Regions from separate parts of the Alkaliphilus sp. B6464 genome, predicted to be linked through region 2. Evidence: a T-box and tRNA genes for the amino acid it is inferred to sense, from the RefSeq annotation. Region 2 holds a T-box; the other holds one or more tRNA genes.
The links. A T-box is a leader RNA that pairs with one kind of tRNA and senses whether it is charged. The one in region 2 lies ahead of ileS (isoleucine--tRNA ligase), so its partner is inferred to be a tRNA-Ile.
Positions count from the first base shown of each region.

Region 1: it encodes a tRNA-Ile, which carries the amino acid that the T-box ahead of ileS (isoleucine--tRNA ligase) is inferred to sense. The anticodon was not compared.

Region 1 covers NZ_CP058557.1:565,893-574,682, forward strand. Annotated here, with positions in the region: gene HYG84_RS02575 (shikimate dehydrogenase) at 1-433, opposite strand, end outside; gene HYG84_RS02580 (aspartate aminotransferase family protein) at 438-1,856, opposite strand; tRNA gene HYG84_RS02585 (tRNA-Ser) at 1,974-2,062, opposite strand; tRNA gene HYG84_RS02590 (tRNA-Glu) at 2,145-2,219, opposite strand; tRNA gene HYG84_RS02595 (tRNA-Met) at 2,224-2,299, opposite strand; tRNA gene HYG84_RS02600 (tRNA-Leu) at 2,375-2,463, opposite strand; tRNA gene HYG84_RS02605 (tRNA-Asn) at 2,471-2,545, opposite strand; rRNA gene rrf (5S ribosomal RNA) at 2,551-2,667, opposite strand; rRNA gene HYG84_RS02615 (23S ribosomal RNA) at 2,839-5,775, opposite strand; tRNA gene HYG84_RS02620 (tRNA-Ile) at 5,928-6,004, opposite strand; rRNA gene HYG84_RS02625 (16S ribosomal RNA) at 6,184-7,712, opposite strand; tRNA gene HYG84_RS02630 (tRNA-Phe) at 8,021-8,096, opposite strand; tRNA gene HYG84_RS02635 (tRNA-Ile) at 8,113-8,189, opposite strand; tRNA gene HYG84_RS02640 (tRNA-Gly) at 8,200-8,274, opposite strand; tRNA gene HYG84_RS02645 (tRNA-Leu) at 8,358-8,440, opposite strand; tRNA gene HYG84_RS02650 (tRNA-Tyr) at 8,453-8,537, opposite strand; tRNA gene HYG84_RS02655 (tRNA-Thr) at 8,548-8,624, opposite strand; tRNA gene HYG84_RS02660 (tRNA-Asp) at 8,683-8,759, opposite strand; tRNA gene HYG84_RS02665 (tRNA-Val) at 8,765-8,790, opposite strand, start outside.
Region 2 covers NZ_CP058557.1:1,832,446-1,841,235, reverse strand. Annotated here, with positions in the region: gene HYG84_RS08930 (Ger(x)C family spore germination protein) at 1-1,006, opposite strand, end outside; gene HYG84_RS08925 (spore germination protein) at 1,037-2,617, opposite strand; gene HYG84_RS08920 (DUF421 domain-containing protein) at 2,671-3,369, opposite strand; gene ileS (isoleucine--tRNA ligase) at 3,682-6,780, opposite strand; T-box leader at 7,120-7,370, opposite strand; gene HYG84_RS08910 (2-hydroxyacyl-CoA dehydratase) at 7,444-8,790, opposite strand, start outside.

The sequences.
Region 1 (8,790 bases), 1.3 Mb from region 2:
TCCCTAATAAATTGCATGCATTCCTAGTAGCTTCAAAAGCAGCGGCCACTGTATAGGTGTTCCCAGTAGTTACAGCAATATTTAAGTTTTTAGCAACTGTAACTCCCGCATCTCCTACAACGGATGTATATGCTCCTAACCCTATTATTCTTGCACCTAATTTTTCAGCTATTCTTCCTGAGTCAATTATCCTTTTAAGAACATACTTATATTGCATATTCATCATCATACTAGAAGTTAATGGTACACCAATAAACCAGCCTTCAGCTTCTTGAGATTCACTTTTTATATCTGTGATCTTTGAGATAACTGAAGGTGATACATTACTAACTACTTTTTCAGTCATCATTTTTGGTAGTATCTTTAGATATTTATATTTTCTATAAATATCATCTATTTCTATAGGATGGATTAAAAATGCGAATCTGTTCATATTATTATCTCCTTCCACTAAAAACAGATTTAATTAGATTTTTAGTATTATTTAGTGCTATGGTTCCAATACTTCTGTTTTTCATCAATATTTCTTCTAATGAACTAACTAACTTATCTAATTGCTCATATGTAACCGTTAAAGGTGGTTCAATTCTAATTACATTCGGATTATTCAAAGTATAAGCAGTAATAATATTATAATTATTAATTAACTCACTAGCTACTATGCCTCCAGTATATTCATCAACTAATTCTCTTGTATTGTTAGTAATTACTCGATCCATTAGAGGTATATTTATAGTGTCAAACTCCAATCCAATCATTAGACCTCTTCCTCTTACTTCCTTTAATAAAGGATACTTATCCTTTAATCTTAGTAACTTACTAATTATATAATTTCCTTTTTCCAAAGCTTCGTTTTCTAAGTTATTCTCCGCAATAAATTCTATAGTAGAAATACCTGCTGCCGATGCCCATGTATTGCCACCAAATGTGGAAGTATGGAGCAAACATCTATCCATAGTTCCATATCCTCTCTTCCATACATCCTCATTCGCGATATAGGCTCCTATTGGGATAATACCTCCTCCTAAAGACTTGGCCATACACATAATATCTGGTACCATCCCTTCGGCCTCACATGCAAACCAGTATCCTGTTCTTCCAAAGCCCGTTTGTATTTCATCTGCAATTAAGAGCACGCCATATTGTGAGCAAATATCTTTTGCCTTTCTTAAGTATCCAATTGGCGGAACAATAATTCCACCCTCTCCTTGTATAGGCTCGACAATAAATGCTGCTATATCATCATATTTTTCTAATACAAGTTTAAGTTCATTAATATCTCCATAAGATACCTCTACTGCCAATGGAACCATCGGACCAAAGTACTTTTTATATTTATTTCTTCCAGTAACAGATAAAGCTCCCATTGATTTACCATGAAATGCCCCTTTACAATAAATAATCCTAGATTTTTCAGTTGCAATCTTAGCTAATTTTAATGCTCCTTCTACAGCCTCCGCACCACTATTGCAGAAAAAAGTATACTTTAAATCTCCGGGTGTTATCTTAGCTAGATTTCGTGCTAAAACACTTGGTAAGCTATGCATTCCAGATTGTAATAAATTGGGTAGATGACTTACACTATTTATGGCATTAATTACAGCATCGTTGTTATGACCAATGTTTAAAGCACCGTAGGCACCAAGAAAATCTAAATATTCTTCTCCATTTTTGTCCCAAACCATCATATCCTTTGCTCTTACAAAAGTTTTATTAAAACCTAACATTTTTAAAAGTCTAGTTAAATGCAAATTAATATGTTGTCGATAGTTTTCTTCAATATCTTTCTGTTCCAGATTTAAAGCTTCATCTAAAGAAATAAGCTCCTTTTCTTTACTCATGACTTCTTGTACCATAAGCTACACCCCTTATAATATATTTATTTGTATATTTAATGAGTTTTTCCAGCTTATGGTTTTTCTATTCCATATAATAAAAAAACAAGAGATAATATTATCTCTTGTCAATAGTTTTGGCGGAAAGGGTGGGATTCGAACCCACGGCCCCTTTTGGAGTCACTGATTTTCGAGATCAGCTCCTTCGACCACTCGGACACCTTTCCATTATTAAATTTAATAAAGCTGGCAGCAAGACTTTCCTTGTTTTAAGGTAAGTTCTACTCCAGCTTTATCTATATATTATTTTGGTGACCCCTAGGGGAATCGAACCCCTGTTACCGCCGTGAAAGGGCGGTGTCTTGACCGCTTGACCAAGGGGCCAAAATGGTTGCGGGGACAGGACTTGAACCTGTGACCTTCGGGTTATGAGCCCGACGAGCTACCAACTGCTCCACCCCGCGATATGTTTCAATCATCTAAATCTTTGATTTAGTTTGATTGGAATACTCAGCATTAGCTGAGTTTCATTTTAAAAATGGTGCCGAAGACCGGAATCGAACCGGTACGATCTTGAAGGACCGCAGGATTTTAAGTCCTGTGCGTCTGCCAGTTCCGCCACTTCGGCACACTTATGGCTCCAGAGAGAGGACTCGAACCTCCAACCTACCGGTTAACAGCCGGGTGCTCCACCATTGAGCTACTCTGGAACATAATATCGCAGCGACCTACTCTCCCAGGCAGCTTCCCGCCAAGTACCATCAGCGCTGAAGGGCTTAACTACTGTGTTCGGTATGGGAACAGGTGTGACCCCTTCGCTATTGCCACGATATTGCAATCACCCAAATCTTTGATTTGGTGTGAATGGAGTACTCAGCGTTAGCCGAGTTTCCTTCAAATTAAAATCAAGTTGTATTTCAACTGGATTTTAATCATACCACTTTAATAAGTAATATGTCAAGAGAAAATTATTCCCTCAAAACTATACAATGTTAGAATATATTTGGTCAAGCCCTCGACCTATTAGTACCTATCAGCTAAGTACATTGCTGCACTTACACCCTAGGCCTATCAACCAAGTAGTCTTCTTGGGGTCTTACCTCCTTACGGAGTGGGAAATCTTATCTTGAGGGGGGCTTCGTGCTTAGATGCCTTCAGCACTTATCCCTTCCGCACTTAGCTACCCAGCGATGCTCTTGGCAGAACAACTGGTACACCAGAGGTGCGTCCATCCCGGTCCTCTCGTACTAAGGACAGCTCCTCTCAAATTTCCTGCGCCCGCGACGGATAGGGACCGAACTGTCTCACGACGTTCTGAACCCAGCTCGCGTACCACTTTAATGGGCGAACAGCCCAACCCTTGGGACCTACTACAGCCCCAGGATGTGATGAGCCGACATCGAGGTGCCAAACCTCCCCGTCGATGTGGACTCTTGGGGGAGATAAGCCTGTTATCCCCGGGGTAGCTTTTATCCGTTGAGCGATGGCCCTTCCACTCGGAACCACCGGATCACTAAGCCCGACTTTCGTCCTTGCTCGACCTGTATGTCTCGCAATCAAGCTCCCTTTTGCCTTTACACTCTACGCACGATTTCCGACCGTGCTGAGGGAACCTTTGGGCGCCTCCGTTACTTTTTGGGAGGCGACCGCCCCAGTCAAACTGCCCACCTGACAGTGTCCCAAGACTGGATTCACAGTCTATGGTTAGAACTTCAGTACTACAAGAGTGGTATCCCAACGATGACTCCACTGAGACTGGCGTCCCAGCTTCTAAGTCTCCCACCTATGCTGTACATGTAGCACCGAAATCCAATGTCAAGTTGCAGTAAAGCTCCACGGGGTCTTTCCGTCCTGTCGCGGGTAACCAGCATCTTCACTGGTATTACAATTTCACCGGGTCTATTGTTGAGACAGCGCCCAAATCGTTACGCCTTTCGTGCGGGTCGGAACTTACCCGACAAGGAATTTCGCTACCTTAGGACCGTTATAGTTACGGCCGCCGTTTACTGGGGCTTAAGTTCATTGCTTCGCAGATGCTAACAATTCCCCTTAACCTTCCAGCACCGGGCAGGCGTCAGCCCCTATACGTCGTCTTTCGACTTAGCAGAGACCTATGTTTATGGTAAACAGTCGCTTGGGCCTATTCTCTGCGGCCGGTTGAGGCTTACAGAGTAAATCTTTAACCAAAACCGGCTCCCCTTATCCCGAAGTTACGGGGTCATTTTGCCGAGTTCCTTAACAATAGTTCTCCCGATCGTCTTAGGATTCTCTCCTCACCTACCTGTGTCGGTTTGCGGTACGGGCACCTAGAAATCTCGATAGAAGCTTTTCTCGACAGTGTGGAATCAGCCAGTTCGCTACTTAAATTTCGCTCCCCATCACTTCTCAGGATTAATGTTAAAAGGGATTTGCCTCTTCTAACTCCCTACCAGCTTAGACGCACACAACCAACGGTGCGCTGAGCCTATCCTACTGTGTCACTCCATCTCTCAAACGATTTTAGGTGGTACAGGAATTTCAACCTGTTGTCCATCGCCTACGCCTTTCGGCCTGGGCTTAGGTCCCGACTAACCCTGAGCGGACGAGCCTTCCTCAGGAAACCTTAGGTTTTCGACGGGCAGGATTCTCACCTGCCTCTCGTTACTCATGCCAACATTCTCACTTCTATACAGTCCACTGCTCCTTCCGGTACAGCTTCAACCTATATAGAACGCTCGCCTACCATCCTTACGGATCCATAGCTTCGGTGATACGTTTGAGCCCCGGACATTTTCGGCGCAGAATCACTCGACCAGTGAGCTATTACGCACTCTTTGAATGAATGGCTGCTTCTAAGCCAACATCCTGGTTGTCTATGCAACTCCACATCCTTTTCCACTTAACGTATACTTTGGGACCTTAGCTGATGGTCTGGGCTCTTTCCCTCTTGACTACGGATCTTATCACTCGCAGTCTGACTCCCGAGTAAAAGATAACGGCATTCGGAGTTTGATAGGTTTTGGTAACCGGTGAAGGCCCCTAGACCATTCAGTGCTCTACCTCCGTATCTCTTAACCTCGAGGCTAGCCCTAAAGCTATTTCGGCGAGAACCAGCTATCTCCGGGCTCGATTGGAATTTCACCGCTACCCACAGTTCATCCGGTGACTTTTCAACGTCAATCGGTTCGGACCTCCACGAAATTTTACTTCCGCTTCATCCTGACCATGGGTAGGTCGCCCGGTTTCGGGTCTACGGCATGAAACTAGACGCCCTATTAAGACTCGGTTTCCCTACGGCTTCGCACCATAGGTGCTTAACCTTGCTCCATACCGTAACTCGTTGGCCCGTTCTACAAAAAGTACGCGGTCACACATAAAAAGTGCTCCCACAGTTTGTAAGCAGAAGGTTTCAGGTTCTATTTCACTCCCCTTCCGGGGTTCTTTTCACCTTTCCCTCACGGTACTATGCGCTATCGGTCACCAGGTAGTATTTAGCCTTGGGGGGTGGTCCCCCCTGCTTCCCACAAGGTTTCACGTGCCTCGTGGTACTCTGGATCACGGTCTAGAATATCATCGTTTCATGTACAGGACTATTACCTTCTATGGTGAGTCTTTCCAAACCTCTTCTATTACGATGAGTCATCATATATGACCGGTCCGCAACCCCGATAGAGAAAACCCTATCGGTTTGGGCTTATCCCCTTTCGCTCGCCGCTACTTAGGGAATCGATTTTTCTTTCTCTTCCTCAGGGTACTTAGATGTTTCAGTTCCCCTGGTATGTCTTCTATTACCTATTGATTGAGTAATAGATACTTAGGTATTAACCTAAGTAGGTTTCCCCATTCGGAAATCCCCGGATCAAAGATTGCTTGCATCTCCCCGAGGCTTATCGCAGCTTACCACGTCCTTCATCGACTCCTGGTGCCAAGGCATCCGCCTTCTGCCCTTATTAGCTTGACCAAAGCTATTCGCAGTTTCGCATTACAAATTTGTTTACTCCCTTACGGTCGCACAAATTTGATGCTCATTGCGTTTGACCTACCTTCGACTTGCTTTGCAAATCCGGTTAGGTCATAATCTAACATTGTGTAGTTTTCAAGGAACTATTTTAGTGGTGGGCTCAAGTGGACTCGAACCACCGACCTCACGCTTATCAGGCGTGCGCTCTAACCACCTGAGCTATGAGCCCTGATGCTTCAATCTCCCAAATCTTCAATTTAGCGTGATTGGAGTACTTTTAGCACTTGAATTTTTAAGTTTAAGCTTAAAAATGAGTGTGATAGACGACTTTCGGCAATAGCCGAGTTTCATCTTGAAAGACAAGAAGTCTCTCAAAACTAAACAGTATAGATTGCCAATTCTCCTTAGAAAGGAGGTGATCCAGCCGCACCTTCCGATACGGCTACCTTGTTACGACTTCACCCCAGTCATTGGCTTCACCTTCGACAGCTTCCTCCAATAAAGGTTGGATAGCTGGCTTCGGGTGCTTCCGACTCCCGTGGTGTGACGGGCGGTGTGTACAAGACCCGGGAACGCATTCACCGCGACATTCTGATCCGCGATTACTAGCAACTCCGACTTCATGTGGGCGAGTTTCAGCCCACAATCCGAACTGGGACCGATTTTGTAGGATTCGCTCCGGATTACTCCTTGGCTGCCCGTTGTATCGGCCATTGTAGCACGTGTGTAGCCCTGAACATAAGGGGCATGATGATTTGACGTCATCCCCACCTTCCTCCGAGTTATCCCCGGCAGTCTCTCTAGAGTGCCCAGCCGAACTGCTGGCAACTAAAGACAAGGGTTGCGCTCGTTGCGGGACTTAACCCAACATCTCACGACACGAGCTGACGACAACCATGCACCACCTGTCACCTCAGTCCCCGAAGGGAAGGCTTCGATTAAAAAGCTGTCCGAGGGATGTCAAGTCCAGGTAAGGTTCTTCGCGTTGCTTCGAATTAAACCACATGCTCCGCTGCTTGTGCGGGTCCCCGTCAATTCCTTTGAGTTTCATTCTTGCGAACGTACTCCCCAGGCGGAGTGCTTAATGCGTTAACTGCGGCACCGAGGTTTGACCCCCAACACCTAGCACTCATCGTTTACGGCGTGGACTACCAGGGTATCTAATCCTGTTCGCTACCCACGCTTTCGTGCCTCAGCGTCAGTTGCAGTCCAGAGAGTCGCCTTCGCCACTGGTGTTCCTCCTAATATCTACGCATTTCACCGCTACACTAGGAATTCCACTCTCCTCTCCTGCACTCAAGCCCTACAGTTTCAAAGGCTTACTACGGTTGAGCCGTAGCCTTTAACCTCTGACCCATAGGGCCGCCTACGCACCCTTTACGCCCAATGATTCCGGATAACGCTTGCCCCCTACGTATTACCGCGGCTGCTGGCACGTAGTTAGCCGGGGCTTCCTCCTAAGGTACCGTCATTATCTTCCCTTAGGACAGAGCTTTACGACTCGAAAGCCTTCATCGCTCACGCGGCGTTGCTGCATCAGGGTTTCCCCCATTGTGCAATATTCCCCACTGCTGCCTCCCGTAGGAGTCTGGACCGTGTCTCAGTTCCAGTGTGGCCGTTCACCCTCTCAGGCCGGCTACTGATCGTCGCCTTGGTGAGCCATTACCTCACCAACTAGCTAATCAGACGCGGGCCCATCCTATACCGAAATTCTTTGACCTTTTAGGGATGCCCCTAAAAGGTATTATGGGGTATTAGCAATGGTTTCCCATTGTTATTCCCCTGTACAGGGTAGGTTGCCCACGCGTTACTCACCCGTCCGCCGCTAAATTAAAATCATTCCACCCGAAGGCTTCCTGAAAATAACTCCGCTCGACTTGCATGTGTTAGGCACGCCGCCAGCGTTCATCCTGAGCCAGGATCAAACTCTTAATAAAAAATTTCTGGGTACCATCTTTTAAAGATGGATTTATTATTTGCTGGCTTAATCTATACTGTTTAGTTTTCAAAGACCTCTTCAAGGGCTTGTGCCCCCTCGCCTTGTTTCGGCGACTTATTTAATATATCACATCTGAAATATTATGTCAACGTTTTTTTAATTTATTTTCAAACTTTTAAATTCCAACTATATAACTACTTTTTACTATGACAACCTTTGAAATATAGATATACTATATAAAATAAAAAGATAATTATAATTTTAGTGAAAATAAAAAAAGAGACTTGTATCATTCAATCTCTTCATTGGTGCCCAGAGGCGGAATCGAACCACCGACACGGGGATTTTCAGTCCCCTGCTCTACCGACTGAGCTATCTGGGCCTGTTTATTATTTAAATGGTGGGCTCAAGTGGACTCGAACCACCGACCTCACGCTTATCAGGCGTGCGCTCTAACCACCTGAGCTATGAGCCCATAAATAAATTGGAGCGGAAGACGGGACTCGAACCCGCGACCCTCGCCTTGGCAAGGCGATGCTCTACCACTGAGCCACTTCCGCATGCTTCAATCACCCAAATTAAAAATTTGGTGTGAGTGGAGTACTCAGCACTAACTGAGTTTCCTTGAAATATTTTAATATAATGGTGCGGGTGAAGGGAGTCGAACCCCCACGGTTGCCCGCTAGATCCTAAGTCTAGTGCGTCTGCCAATTCCGCCACACCCGCATATTAAATTAATGGTGGAGGGAGAAGGATTCGAACCTTCGAAGTCGTTGACAACAGATTTACAGTCTGCCCCCTTTGGCCGCTCGGGAACCCCTCCGTACAAATAATGGAGCTGGTGATGGGATTCGAACCCGCGACCTGCTGATTACAAATCAGCTGCTCTGGCCAACTGAGCTACACCAGCATACTGTGATTACAGTACTCAGCAAATGCTGAGTTACCTTTTGAAAATATATTAAAATTGGCGACCTGGAAGGGACTCGAACCCTCGACCTCCAGCGTGACAGGCTGGCATTCTAACCATCTGAACTACCAGGCCAATTTTGGTGGGCGCAACAGGACTTGAACCT
Region 2 (8,790 bases):
CAAACCCTAAAATATCACTTTCAAATTGATTTTGAGCTATATCTATCGTTTTTTTTATATCTTGTTTAATTGTATTTTCCACTTCTCTTTCTAGATCTTTTAGTATTTTTTCCATCATCAAATCATCTTGTCCCTGTTGTTCTCCAATTATTCCTTCTGCTTTAATACTAATATAAATTTTAGGTTTTTCATTTTCAATTTTAGCTCTAACCTTCCCATTAGAACGCAGTTGCTCTATTACTACTCTTTTATTTTCATTCAAAGGATCTTTAATACCAATTACTCTGTCACGTATTTCATTTTTTATATATAATAGTCCTACTGTTTCATACTTTTCTAGCCAGCCAACTAGTTTATCCTCTTTAAAAACAGCGGTTCCTTCCAGTTCCATATTCTTTATTAGACCCTGTTTTTCTCCTTCTTTAAATTTAACTACCCCGATTGTAGTATTCAATATATTTTCATTTAGATCCCTTACCACTTTAAAAGTGTTTATATTTCGAATAACACCACTATGTAAATTGTCTTCTAAAATTTCTTTCAAATGTATTGCAGGAATATTCTTCAGCGTACTTTGGGCACTAATCACTTCTTTAGCCGTGGTTCCCCTTGCAATTATTACACTGGAATTTAACCTTACTTCGTAGTCTCTAGTAAAATAATCTAATACATCCCTTATTCCTTCTTTAGCTAATTCTTCACTAATTACCATTACTTGTACATGACTATAAAAAGGTCTACGATTAACTGTCTTTAGTTGTTCTCTAGCAGCTTCAAACACAGTTTTTGCTTTAGTAGAATTAACCCATATAGGCTGTATATTACGACCATCACCAGCTTCCTCTATTCCAAGACCAGAGGGGTTAACTATTTGTAATGTTAGTTCAATTTCTTGGTCTTCTGCTTTATCTATACCTACACCTACTATAATAGCTCTATGGGTTAGATCTTGTTCATGCACGCATCCAATTAGACTCATGCATAATAGTAAAGTTGCTAAAAACATAAATATGTTTTTAAAATATGACCTCAATTACTACTCCTCCTCAGTTACATGGTTATCGCCACTTACTCTATACTTATTTCTATCCCAATTTTGCAATGTAAAAGCTTTAGGCCTTGTCCTCATCATCCACAATGGAAACCGTATAAAACTGTCTTTCAAGCCATCTTTATCTACTGGAGATAAAGGATACATATAAGGTACCCCAAAGGATTCTAGGGAACATAGGTGAATTAAAATTATAATATATCCAACAAGTATTCCTAAGAATCCGAATATTTGAGCAGCAAGCAGCAATATAAATCGAATGATTGGCAAAGTATCAGATAAGGAAGGAATGATAAAATTTGTAATTCCTGTCAAAGCAATAATAATGACCATAATAGGACTCACAATTTTTGCAGATGACGCTGCCTGACCTATTACTAAGCCCCCCACAATACTAATAGTTTGTCCAATAGCACCTGGCATTCTAACTCCTGCCTCACGTAAAAGTTCAAAAACTATCATCATAAATAAAGCTTCCACAAAGGGTGAAAAAGGCAATCCTTCTCTAGTAGCAGAAATCGCTAATAATAGTTGCATAGGTATAACGTCAAAATGAAAAACAATTACTGCCACATAAAATGCAGGCAATACAGTAGCAATAAATAGAGCTATTAATCTTAAAATTCGATTAAATGATGCAAAATATAATCTTGAATAGTAGTCATCTGAAGTTTGAAAGTTTTCTATAAACAGATTTGGTACTGTAAGCACTGTAGGGGTTCCATCAACAATAATAGCGATTCTTCCTTCTAATATTTTAGCCGCTACCTTATCAGGTTTTTCGCTATTACCTATAGTAGGAAAAATTGAAAATGGCTTTCCTTCTATATATTGTTCTATATATCCTGACGCTAAAATTGAATCTACATTAATTTTTTTCAATCTACTTTTTACTATATTCAAAATATTTTCATTAACAATTCCCTTAATATAGCAAATACCTACTGTCGTATTTGTCTGTTTCCCCAACTGCATAGTCTCAAATTTAAACTTTGGATTTTTAATCTTATGTCTTAGTAGTGCTATATTGGTAGATAAAGATTCAATAAATCCTTCCCGTGGTCCCTTCAAAGTCATTTCAGTTTCTGGTTCGGTAACACTTCTTTTTTCAATTCCCTGAGCAGGCACTTTAATTGCTTTATCCTGCCCATCGATAAAAACAATTGCCATACCCGATAGAATGCCCATAATAGTATCCTTAAAATCATTAGTAATATTCAAGCTGGATGCAATTATTAGCTTCTTGGTAAAAATATCAATAACATTTTTACTCATTATCTCTTCATCACTTAAGTTATTTTTAGTTTCAAATATTAAGGGATTTATTATACTTTCATCTAATGTTTTCTTAGTAATTAGTCCATCCATATAAGCAATAATAACCTTACGATAAACTCCTTTACCTACCTCTATCTCTCTTAAAACAAAATCTTCACTTTCTGCAAAGGTTGTTTCTAATTTTTTCTTAACATCCCTTATAGATTTAGGGATATTTTCTTGCTGATTTTCACTTTCTATATTACTATTTTTATTATTGATTTTGCTAAGGCCTATGCTTATAAACATTCTAAATAGTTTTCTAAACAAACATTCACCACCATCCTTTCGTAAATAATATGCTAATTCTCTTCCACATTGTCTTTATATTTATCTACATATAATTTATTATTTCCATCTAAATTAGCATAAAAAACCTCTCTAATATCCGATATGCCATACATTCTTAGCTGATCAATTAGCCACTGAGCTGTTAGGTTTCTATTTATTAAATTTTCATATATTATGTTTCCCGTTACTATCACTTCTGCTTTAATATCATCCTGCTGTCCTAACATGTTTAAATCTTCTAAAGTAACATTATTTTTATGAGAAACTTTAATCACGCTGATTTCTCCTGTAGTTTCTAATATTCCGTACTTTACATCTTTAATATTAAATATATCTTTTTTTCTTAACAAATGATGCAATTCATCAATAGTATAATGAAATTTATTAAGATTTTTTTCTAAAATATGTCCATCTTTAATAACTAGTTCTGACTCTCCCTGTATAATTCTTGCAATATTTATATTTTTACTTGATATGTAAGATACTAAGAAAGTTAAAATCCCAAATAAAAATAATCCTATCATATGCTGCCAGGTTCTTTGACTAACATCAGTAGCTAAGGTTGCAGCAATAGAGCCAAATGTTATTCCATTTATGTACTCCTGCATGGTTAACTGGGCTAATTGTTGTCTTCCCAGTATTCGTGTAATAAATAGTATTGCAAAAAAAGATAGAAAGGTTTGTAATACTACTTCAATAGCCAACTTCATAAATAGCCCTCCAATGTATAGATATTTATTTTAGATTTATACTAATGACGAAATATATATTGCCATATTGCCCTTTTATATATTATGTCTATAACTTTGTAATTAAATAAGCAGTAATGTGTATTATATTAAAAATTGGAGGAATATATATGAAACTTTGGCAACAAGCATTATTTACATTTGCTTTTATTGTTGTAGGAGGCATAATTATTTACATTCTTGACAAGAAGAAATTAATTTAACTTCTTACTATAAAAATAAAACCACACTCCTGAAATATATATTCTAGGAGTGTGGTTTTATTTTTATTAATTAAATTTTTTCTACTTTAATACCGGTATCATGATCATTAAGATTTTGCTTTTCTAAGCTATCATCCTTAACTCTTTCAACAGTTATAGCTAAGGTTTCTTGCATAATATAGTCTTTATGAATTTCTACTGCTTTAGCAACTTCATCATTACCATCAAAGTAAATATTAATATTGTCTGCAACTTCAAAACCGCTACTTTTTCTCATCTGCTGTACTTTAGAAATAAACTCTCTTGCTAAACCTTCATTAATTAATTCTTCCGTTAATGTAGTATCTAAAATAACAAATAAATTATTTGCCATTTCTACAGTAAAGCCTTCTTTAGCCGCAATTGTAATCATTACATAGTCCTTAGTAATTGTAGTAATATCACCATCTAAGTCAAGTTCTATATTTCCCCCAGCCTCTAACTTTGGTACAACTTCAGATGCTTCTAACTGTGCTAAAGCTTTACCTAATGATTTGATTTTACTTCCAAGTACAGGTCCAGCTGTTTTAAAATCTGGTTTTAAACTAAAGTTCATAAAATCTCTTAAATTTTTCTCAAATATAACTTCTTTTATATTTAGCTCCTCTTCTATTAATGGAACTAAATCTGAAATAAGATCTTCATATTTACCATCTACAAGTATCTTTTGTAGCGGTTGACGAACCTTAATTTTAGCTTGAGCTCTTGCAGCTCTACCAAGTCCTACTAAGTCTCTAACCAAGTCCATTCTTTCTTCTACATCTTTACTTATTAATTCATAGTTTACTACTGGGTAGTCCGCTAGATGTACTGATGCTTCACCTGTTAGATTTTGGTATATCTCATCAGATATAAATGGTGCAAATGGTGCTACCATCTTTGCTATACCTACTAAAACTTCATAGGTTGTATTATATACTGCTTTCTTATCCTCTGTTAACTCTGTTGCCCAGAAACGACGTCTTGCCCTTCTAATATACCAGTTAGATAAATCTTCATTTAAGAAGTCTTGGATCTTTCTAACTGCTTTTGTTAAGTCATAGATTTCTAGTTCTTTTGTTACTTCTGCAATTAGGCTGTTATATTTAGATAAAATCCATCTGTCTAACTCTGGACGATCTTTATATTCAATGAAGAAGTCCTTTGGATTAATTTCATCTGTATTTGCGTATAAAGTAAAGAATGCATATACGTTTTGGATTGTTGTAAAGAACTTGCTCTGTACTTCTTTTAGTCCTTCAATATCAAATTTTGTTGGTGTCCAAGCTGGAGACACAAACAGTAAATACCATCTTAGAGCATCTGCTCCGTACTTGTCGAATAGTTCGAATGGATCTACTGTGTTTCCTCTAGACTTAGACATCTTTCTACCTTCTTTGTCTAGTATAAGGTCGTTTACAAGTACATTTTTGTATGGAGAAACTCCCTTTACAAATGTAGAAATAGCTAATAGTGAGTAGAACCAACCACGTGTTTGGTCGATACCTTCACAAATAAAGTCTGCTGGGAATAATTCGTCAAAGTTATCTTTGTTTTCAAACGGATAATGATGTTGTGCAAAAGGCATAGCCCCACTATCAAACCAGCAGTCAATTACTTCTGTTACTCTAGTCATCCTACCTTCACATTTGTCACATTTTAAATGTATATCATCAACATAAGGTCTGTGTAGTTCTACAGATTCATCTACATTTTCAATAGCTCTTTCTGCAAGCTCGGCTCTAGAACCTACTGATGTTGTATGACCACATTCACATCTCCAAATGTTTAGTGGTGTTCCCCAATAACGGTTTCTTGATATCGCCCAATCATTTAAATTATCTAGCCAGTTTCCAAAACGCTTTTCTCCTACATAATCTGGGTACCAGTTAACTGAATTGTTATTAGTAATCAGTTGATCTTTTAGCTTAGTCATTTCAATATACCAGCTTGGTTTTCCGTAATATAAAAGTGGTGTTGTACATCTCCAGCAGTGTGGATAGTTGTGAGCAAACTTTTCCTTATGGAATAGCTTTTCTTCAGCATGTAGCCATTTAATAATATCTACATCACAGTCTATAACAAATCTGCCTTCCCATGGAGTTGTTGTATATTTTCCTTCCTCATCAACTGGTTGAAGAACAGGTAAATCGTATCTTCTTCCTGTCTGGTAGTCATCTTCTCCAAAGGCTGGAGCAGAGTGAACAATTCCTGTACCGTCTTCTGTTGTAACATAATCTGCCAATGTAACAAAGAATGCCTTTTTATCTGGCTTTACAAATGGCATTAATTGTTCGTATTCAATATACTCTAAATCCTTACCTTTATATTCTGCAATGACTTCAAACTCTTCCCCAAGTAATTTTTTAGCTAATTTTTCTGCCACATAATAAACCTTGTCTTGAGCCTTTACTTTTACATATGTTACTTCTGGATGGACTGTTAGTGCAACATTTGCAGCTAATGTCCACGGAGTCGTTGTCCACACTAGGAAATATTCATCCTTATCCTTTACTTTGAAAGGAACGATAACTGTATTAGACTTTATTTCCTTATATCCTTGTGAAACTTCGTGGGAAGCTAAACCTGTTCCACAACGTGGGCAATAAGGTAGTATCTTATGTCCTTCATAGATATAACCTTCTTTAAAGAACTTATCTAAAATCCACCATACAGATTCTATATAATCGTTATCTAATGTAATGTATGGATTATCTAAATCGATGGAGTAACCCATTCTTCTAGTCATTTCTCTCCATTGCTTTTCATAGGTAAATACAGACTCTCTACATTTAGTGTTAAATTTATCTATACCATAGCTTTCAATTTCATGCTTGCTTGTAAGCTTTAATTGCTTTTCTACTTCAATTTCTACTGGAAGGCCATGGGTATCCCATCCTGCCTTTCTCTTTACTTGGTGACCTGTCATAGTTTTATATCTACATACAGAGTCCTTTAGTGTTCTAGCAATAACGTGGTGAATTCCTGGTTTGCCGTTAGCTGTTGGAGGTCCTTCGTAAAATACAAATGATTTTTTGCCTTCACGGTTTTCAATACTTTTGTCGAGTATCTTATTATCTTCCCAATATTGAGATGTCTTATTTTCTCTTTGAGCAATAGGGTCATTTGATAGTGATTTAAATCCCTTCATTTATCTCATCCTTTCTGTGGTTATATTATTTAGGTGTAGCAAAGAATTTTATAATTTACGCAGTTTCGCAACTCAAATTTATTTACTTCCTTTGGTCGTATAAATTTGGTGCTCATTGCGTTTGACCTACCATCGATTTGCCTTTAAGCACTTGAAATTTTTAATTACCATTAAAAATTGAGTGCGCCATGGAGCAACTTTAGTTGCGTAATTTTGCAAATCGGGTTAGGTCATAAAATAAAATTTGCTCGTTCACACTCACAAACTTTATGTCGCACTCAATTCTAAGCTTTGCTTAGAATTTCAAGTGCTCAAATAAAAAATCCCTAAGTCTAAAGACTTAGGGACGAATTTATCGCGGTACCACCCTGATTATAGAATAATGCTTAAACCATAGCCTATTAAAAGTACTATAATTTACTATTCTACCACTCAATGCATGTAACGTATGCTTACGAAAGATCTTACTATTATTTCAGACCTTTAGCTCCGAGGTGATATTCATAAAAAGTACTGTCATAATCTTTCACCAACCGATTATGTCTCTGAAAGCAGATCCCTTTTACTACTGTCCTCTTCTATGCCTATAATATATTGACCTATTTTTATGCTCTATTATACACTTGAAGTATTACAAAAGTCAAGCAAAATTATACATGAATTTTAAGAACCTTGTACAATATTCTCAATATTCTTGCCTTGTACAGAAACATTCTCATGGTCTTCTTCATGACTTAGGTTTTTAAAAGCAACAGCTAACATTAGTTTTATCCTATTTAGCTGATTAACCTCACTGGCACCAGGATCATAGTCTACAGCAACAATATTAGATTTAGGATATCTATTTTTTAACTCCTTAATCATCCCTTTACCCGTTACATGGTTTGGTAAACATGCAAATGGCTGCATGCATAGTATATTAGGAGCTCCACCTTCTATTAATTCTATCATTTCAGCCGTTAAAAACCATCCTTCTCCTGTTTGGTTTCCTAATGAAAGAACCTTAGATACACTATTGGCCAACTCTTTAATTGACTTTGGAGCTTCAAATCTATTACTTTCATCTAGGACTATTTTCATTTCCCTACGATAATATTCTATAATCTTTACAACTGTAAGTCCCATGATTCTAGCTTTTTTACTTCCAGAAAGATGACTATACTTAAAATCATGATCATATGCAGAATATAATAAAAAGTCAGTTAGGTCTGGCATTACAGCCTCTGCGCCCTCAGCTTCTAAAATATCCACAATATTATTATTAGCTGTCGGATGGAACTTTACTAAAATTTCCCCTACTAGGCCAACACGTGGTTTTTGTATATCCTTAATTTCTAAATTATCAAAGTCCTTCACAATATTCCTTACATTACGCTTAAATTCCTTAAAACTACCCTTAGTTACTGCATCTTTACATACTGCTACCCAACTTTCATATAAGATATTAGTAGAGCCTGGTATTTTTTCATAGGGCCTAATTTTATAAACCAGTCTCATAAATAAGTCTCCATACAATAATGCCATCATACTTCTATGCAGTAGAGATGGTGTTAATTTAAAACCAGGATTTTTTTCTAATCCTACAGCATTTATAGAAATTACAGGTATGTTCTCTAGACCTGCATCTTTTAGTGCTTTTCTTAAAAACCCAACATAATTCGTAGCACGACAGCCACCGCCTGTTTGAGATATCATTACAGAAACATTATTTGTATCGTATTTTCCAGACTTTAAAGCTTCTATTATTTGACCAACCACTATAATAGATGGATAGCAAGCATCGTTATTTACATATTTTAGTCCTTCTTCTACCGCTGCTTTATCTACAGAAGGTAGTACTTCCAAATTATATCCTGAAGCCTTAAAAGCATACTCTAAAAACTGAAAATGCATAGGTGACATCTGGGGTACTAAAATTGTATGATTCTTCTTCATTTCTTTTGTAAATATAACCCTTTCTGATGCCACATCTAACTCTTTAGGAACAAATCCATTTCTTTCTCTTTCATC